2 linked regions of the Symmachiella macrocystis genome follow. The protein of the gene in region 1 interacts with the protein of each later gene in a pairwise test. Links are inferred from orthologs where the notes say so. Each region holds a gene or a part of one and is shown in the gene's direction. Other genes may lie near its edges.

Evidence for each region. The genes of interacting proteins can lie anywhere in the genome.
Region 2: the proteins of CA54_RS24440 (region 1) and glmS interact in binary tests that used the Escherichia coli proteins (3 or more experiments, as listed by UniProt). The link is inferred for Symmachiella macrocystis from one-to-one orthologs.

Annotation. Positions count from the first base shown.
Region 1 is NZ_SJPP01000003.1:254,590-258,012, forward strand. The notes cover bases 130-2,996. They hold CA54_RS24440 (phosphatase PAP2/dual specificity phosphatase family protein), read left to right. Parts: upstream 130-850; coding sequence 851-2,143; downstream 2,144-2,996. Other genes in these bases: CA54_RS24435 (CDP-alcohol phosphatidyltransferase family protein), read right to left, coding at 130-682; CA54_RS29610 (hypothetical protein), read right to left, coding at 2,241-2,996. Also shown: more of CA54_RS24435, read right to left, coding at 35-129; more of CA54_RS29610, read right to left, coding at 2,997-3,104.
Region 2 is NZ_SJPP01000001.1:1,628,173-1,631,667, forward strand. Bases 161-3,099 are described here. They hold glmS (glutamine--fructose-6-phosphate transaminase (isomerizing)), read left to right. Parts: upstream 161-668; coding sequence 669-2,531; downstream 2,532-3,099. Other genes in these bases: hemW (radical SAM family heme chaperone HemW), read right to left, coding at 161-436; ispH (4-hydroxy-3-methylbut-2-enyl diphosphate reductase), read left to right, coding at 2,703-3,099. Outside these bases: more of hemW, read right to left, coding at 1-160; more of ispH, read left to right, coding at 3,100-3,495. UniProt on the Escherichia coli protein: Catalyzes the first step in hexosamine metabolism, converting fructose-6P into glucosamine-6P using glutamine as a nitrogen source.

The DNA of each region.
Region 1 (3,423 bases):
TGTTAAGAGAGGGGCGCAAACAGGTAGCCGTATATCACGCGGAATTTGGAGAATTCACTACATTTTCAGACGATGCCGCCCGTACTTCCGCTAAACCACGCCGGGCGCGGTTCACGATCGTTAGCATTAACAGAACAATTGCGACGACGAGCAAGCCGTCCAACCACCGCCCGGTCTCGACCCCACAACCGAGCAATAAGCCAATGAAGCCAAACAAAAACGCACGATCACTCTTCCCCAAGGGACCGTCATAGCGCCGCTCGCTCCCGATTTGCACCGCAACCACGCCGGTCATCTCGCTGATAATGCCTTCAATCACCACCAACACCACCAACACCGGGTGCACACCTGGTACCAGCGCAAATGGCAGATACAGCGCAGCATCGGCAATCACATCCCCCAATTCATTCAGGATCGCCCCCAGCGGCGATTTCATGCCGTGTTCGCGAGCCAACATGCCGTCAACCGCATTGAGCGCCATCCGCACGAATAAAAACGGCGGAACCAGCAGCAGCGGCCACCGTCGTTCTGGGTAGAGCGCAATACAAGCCCCAACCGCAATCGACAACACGGCCGCAGCCACGGTGACCTGATTGGCCGTCACGCCCGCCGCCGCTAATCCGCGTGTGATCGGTCGCAACAGCGCTTGGAACCGCGGCTTCAAATCGTAAATGCTCGGCATAGTTTTTCCATGATATTTGTCAAATCAAGTCGCCATAAACAACAGGCGGCTCTGCTACTCACTATAGCATTTCCAAACCACGGCGCAGCTAACACAAACCTTGCCATACCGAATTTCATCAAGGCAATCATGAGCAACCAATACCCCAAGCATCAACGATCCGATGCCATGTCATGGAAACAACCAGCGCTCACCTCCGCAGGGTTGTCACTATTATTCATGTTGGTTTACTCAGCAACAAACTACATCTCATCGCTCCGCAGTGACGTGGGAACGTGGTACTACGACTGGGAACAGATCATTCCATTCGTCCCGGCGATGATCATTCCCTATATGTCGATCGACCTGTTTTTCGTCGCTGCTCCATTTCTCTGCCGTGATCGTGTGGAACTGCGAATCTTGTCACGGCGAATCTTGCTGGCCATTCTCTTAGCAGGTGGTTGTTTTTTGCTGTTTCCTCTGCAATTGGCCGTCGAACGTCCGCCGGTATCGGGGATGCTGGGAGAGTTATTCAATCAATTTCGCCAATTCGACCTCCCGTACAACCTCTGCCCGTCGCTGCACATCGCGCTGCGGACGATTCTAGCCGTGCATTACGCACGGCACACCCACGGAGCAGTCCGCTGGGCATCCAACTTTTGGTTTAGTTTGATTGGCCTATCGACGTTGCTGACCTATCAACACCATATCGTCGACGTTGCCGGCGGTTTCGTATTAGCCGCAGTCTGCTTCTACCTCGTCCGTTCGACGCCGTTCCGATTACCGGTCGAGCAGAACATGGCTGTCGGACGACGGTATGCCTGCGGCGCAATCGCTTTGGCCGTTGTCGGGATCGGCATCGGTTCCTGGGGGCTCTGGTTATTGTGGCCGGCCGTTTCGGCGGGATTGGTCGCTGCGGGGTATTTCGGCATCGGACCAGGAATTTTCGACAAACGCGACGGGCAACTGCCATTCTGTTCGCAGCTCATCCTGGCTCCGGTGTTTTTCGGGCAGTACTTATCGTGGTTACATTACCGCCAAGAATGCCGCCCGTGGGATACCGTAACCGAACAGCTTCGGATTGGCAGACGTTTGGCGGACCATGAAGCCGCAGAGGCGATTCGCGCTGGCGTCACCGCTGTTGTCGACCTGACCGTTGCATTCTCCGAACCAAGTGAATTTCAACGGCTGGATTACTTGGCCCTGCCAGTCTTAGATTTGACCGCTCCTACGCCGGAGCAACTCGATACGGCGGTTCAATTCATCGAATTGCATTCACAGCGCGGAGTGGTTTACGTGCATTGCAATATCGGCTATTCCCGCAGCGCCGCCGTGGTGGGTGCTTACCTGCTACACACCGGCATGGCCCGTCACGCAGATGAGGCAATGGCGCAGTTACGTGCGGCGCGACCGACAATCGTAATCCGCCCTGAAGCAGAGGCGGCAATTCGTCGCTATCACAGGGAAAGGTGCGGGCGATAGAAACAATGGACAAATTAAAAAAAGGAACTCCCCTCTCTTTGCAGAGAAGCGAGTTCCTCGTGTTCCGTGAATTCTGTGCTGTGCAAATCGCGTGCAACTACTTTTCTTCGTTGTAGGTACGCACGCTGTCGCCGCCTTCTTTAGCTTTTTCTTCTTCACGTTCCTTGGACTTGGTCACAGCAATGGTCACCATACCTTGGGCTGCTTGAAGTTGACGACCGCTGAAGTACGCTTCGTCCGGACGTCCGACGCGATCGAATTTCTTCTGCGCCAATTCACGCCAGCTCATGTCATTGGCAAGATGCCACGCGGCCGCTTGAACGGCGCCGAAATCGCTGTTGCTACGGCTCGAGCCATAGCTTTCGACCAATTCCAACAATGGTCCGTTGCTGGTGAATTCTTCCAACGGTTTGATTTCGTATTCCATTTTGGGACGCGGCTCGGCTTTACCATGCTCGAGGCAAACCGTCTTGATTTTGATCTTCGCGGTTTTTTCAGCAGGTACGGAAAATAATCCGCCGCCACCACCGCCACCACCAAATCCGCCACCACCACCACCGAACCCGCCGCCGCCGCCAACCGCTTGGCCGCCACCGCCGCCGCCTTGTCCGCCAAAGCCACCGCCACCGCCACCGACATTCCCGCCGGCACCGCCAATTTGTTTCATCACGTGCACAGCCGCGAATGCCTTCGGCATTTGGATCGTCAACGGCTTGTCACCCGTATTGGTGATGAACAGGTTTCCGCCTTTGGAATCCTTGGCAATGTACGAAACGTCCAACGACTTTTGCTCAATCCCATCGAACAGCGGCACGACATCCGCAGTCGGATCGAGGGTCAATTTGGTAATGGCTCGGGATTTCGACGCCCCTGTGAGCGTGACAACACCGGCGATTGATAAACAAGTCATCAATAACGCGGTTCGTCCTCGAAACGGCTTGCTAAGGAATCGCGGCAACATGGAACATTTCCTTTCACGGAACGACGGCAATTTTGTTATTCGCCGGAAACTAAGGCACGGAAATCTGCACAGAACTTTTGCTAAAGAAATCGCAGGAATTCAACCATTCCCTCTATTTACCCTAGACTTACATAAAATTGTATCGCGCCGTCGCCGGCTCGATCAACAATAAGTTTAATGAACTTGGGATATTTTCCCAGATTCATCCCACCTCAAAGCCAAAAAACGGGATTCGCGGGCTGTCATACTGCTAGTTTCGACTGCAAACCTTGCGTCAACACATCACAGCCGAGAATCAGGCCATCGCGAGCATTGCCCA
Region 2 (3,495 bases), on another replicon or contig:
ATTGGTCGATTTCCTCCTGACGATGATCCCGTTCCAACACCGAAAGGATTTGGGCATCAAACGATTGAATTCCCAGACTGACGCGATTGACACCCGCGTCGGCCAGGATGGCGATTTTCTCCTCGCTCAAACCGGCCGGATTGGCTTCGACGCTGAATTCGCAGCCAGCGGCCAAGCGAAATTTACTCAACACGATCTCCAACAACCGCTTTAGGTCTGCCGGGAGTAGGTGCGTCGGGGTGCCGCCGCCGAAAAAAAGCGTGCTGATCTCGGGAGAATCTTCGACGCGGGACAACTCCATTTCCAGTGCGCGGAGATAGTTGTTGATCAAGTGATCCTTGCCGGCGACAAGCGTGAAGTCGCAATATCCACAGCGATGCGCGCAAAACGGCACGTGGATATAGATTGCTTGTGGCGGGGCAAAAACCGGGTTCATGGGAAAATACCAATGGCAAAGAGCTAGACCAGCAGCGTTAAAATAGACGGCGTCGGTAAGTTCGGCAATCGCGGTGGACCGCAATTGACCAAAAGTGCGGTTTTCTGGTAGTTTCCGCCGCGTCGCAGCTCGCACGGCGGAGTTTTTTTCAGACGGGCGACCAATCCCAAGACGGTCGATGCTCTACGCAGGCAAGGCATCGTATCGTCCGGCTACGAACGGAGCGCGAAGTATGTGTGGAATCGTGGGGTATGTGGGTGGAAAACCGGCTTCTGCGTTACTGGTCGAGGGACTACATCGGCTCGAATACCGCGGTTATGACAGCGCGGGAATCGCCGTTCGCAATGGCGAAGGCATCAACATCCGCAAACGCGCCGGTCGCGTGGGCGAACTGGTCAAATTGCTCGACGAGGAACCGATCCAGGGCAGCCTGGGGATCGGCCATACCCGCTGGGCGACACACGGCGAAACAACCGACACCAACTCGCATCCGCATGTGGGCGGCAACGGCGAGGTGGTATTGGTGCACAACGGCGTGATCGAGAACTATGCGTCGCTACGGGAATCGCTGCAAGTCCGTGGGTACGTGTTCAAAACCACGACCGATAGCGAAGTGGTCGCACATCTCATCGCCCATCATCTGGATGAATGTATTCGCATGGGGGACGATCCCCAGGATCGCGCGACGATTCAACGCACGCTCGAAATGTCATTAAAACAACTCAAAGGCACCTACGGACTGGCGATCATTTTTCGTGATCACCCGGAATTGTTGGTGGCGATCCGAGCCGGCAGTCCGCTGGTGATCGGCATTGGGCACAACGAATACTTCTTAGCCAGCGATTCCAGTCCGCTCGTCGGACATACCGACGAAGTCGTCTATCTCGACGATCACGAATGGGCGTTCCTCAGCCCCGAGGGGATGGAAATTATCCATCGTGATTCCGGACAACGGGCGCCCTCGATTCAAACCCTGGATCATGTCGCCGGTAATATTGATTTGGGGAATTTCGATACCTACATGCTCAAGGAGATCTTCGAGCAACCCCAATCGCTGGAAAACTGTTTGCGGGGACGCATCGACGATGATGCTGCCAGTGCGAAGTTTGGCGGACTCAATGTCGACGTACAGGATTTGCGGCACGTTGATCGAATTGTCTTAACGGCTTGCGGTACAAGTTGGCATGCGGCGCTGGTCGGAGAGTATCTGATTGAGGAATTCGCCCGCATTCCGGTGGAAGTCGAATATGCCAGCGAGTTTCGTTATCGCAATCCGCCCATGACCGACCGCACGATGACGTTCGCCATCACACAAAGCGGCGAGACGGCCGATACGTTGGCGGCGCTACGGGAAAGCCGCCGCAAAGGGCATGCGACGATGGCGATTTGCAACGTCGTCGGCTCGACGATCGCCCGCGAAGCGGACGGTGGAATTTATCTGCATGCGGGACCGGAAATCGGCGTCGCCTCGACCAAGGCGTTTACCTCACAAGTGACGTCGTTAATGTTGTTGGCCCTCTATCTGGGGCGCATGCGGCATCTGTCGTTTCCCGCCGGGCAACGCTTGATCAAACAGATGCGCCAATTGCCGCAACTGGTCGAAAAAACACTCGCCTGCAACGAAGCTGTCGCGAAAATCGCCACGAAGTATTTCGACCGCAACAATTTCCTCTACCTGGGCCGGCTTTATAATTTCCCCGTGGCCCTGGAAGGCGCGTTGAAACTGAAGGAAATCAGCTACATCCATGCTGAAGGCTATCCAGCGGCCGAAATGAAGCACGGGCCGATCGCATTGGTTGACGAAGTCACTCCGAGCGTGTTTGTGGTTCCACACGGGACGATGTACCCCAAGGTGATGAGCAACCTCGAAGAGGTCAAAGCCCGCAAGGGACCGGTGATTGCCATTGCCTGCGAAGGGGACAAAGAAATCTCCGCAGCAGCCGACGACGTGATCTTCGTACCGGATGTCGAAGAGTATCTGCAACCGATTGTCACCTCGATTCCGCTCCAATTACTGGCCTATCACGTCGCAATACTGCGAGGCTGCAATGTTGACCGCCCACGCAATCTGGCGAAAAGCGTGACGGTGGAATAACGCGGGTTTCTTGCCCCAATCCATCTCGCCACTTCCCCAATCGCGCATCGCTGAGTTATCATAGGCATTGGCATGTTATGACATGCGATGTGCTGCGGTTCTCACCATCCCGCAGTACTGGGGCTGAGGCATGGATATTATACATACGTAGAGATTGTGGGCGGAGAATCGATGAAAATCTTGCTGGCCAACCCGCGCGGGTTTTGTGCGGGCGTCAATATGGCAATTGAGTGTCTGGACGAGGCGCTCCGCATCTGCGGGCCCGAAATTTATGTCTACCACGAAATTGTGCACAACAAATACGTCGTCGAAAATTTCACCGCTCAGGGAGTGACCTTTGTCAACGACCTGGACGAAGTCCCGCACGGGGCGTTTTTGTTGTATAGCGCGCACGGTGTCTCGCCGGAGTTGCGGGAACACGCAGCCAGTCGCAATCTGCGGACGATCGATGCCACCTGCCCGCTGGTGACCAAAGTGCACCTCGAAGCGGTCCGCTTTGCCAAACAACACTACAACATTGTGCTGATCGGCCACGAAGGGCACGACGAAGTGATCGGCACGATGGGAGAAGCTCCCGAATCGATTACGCTGGTGGAAACCGCCGAAGATGTCGATCAGCTGGAATTCCCACCCGGAAGCAAAATCGCCTATCTCACACAAACGACCCTCAGCGTGTCGGAGGCGAATACGGTGATCGAACGCTTGCGAGAACGCTTTCCGCACATCGAGTCGCCCCCCAAAGAGGATATCTGTTACGCGACAACCAACCGGCAGGAGGCGGTCTCCACACTGGCTCCGCAAACGGATGTCGTGTTGGTGCTGGGAAGTCAAAACAGTTCCAACAGCAAACGACTGGCAGAGATCGCCGCCGGAATGGGCAAGCCATCGCATTTGATCGACGGCGCCAAAGAAATCGACCCCTCCTGGTTCACCGGCAGCGAGACAGTACTCATCACGGCCGGCG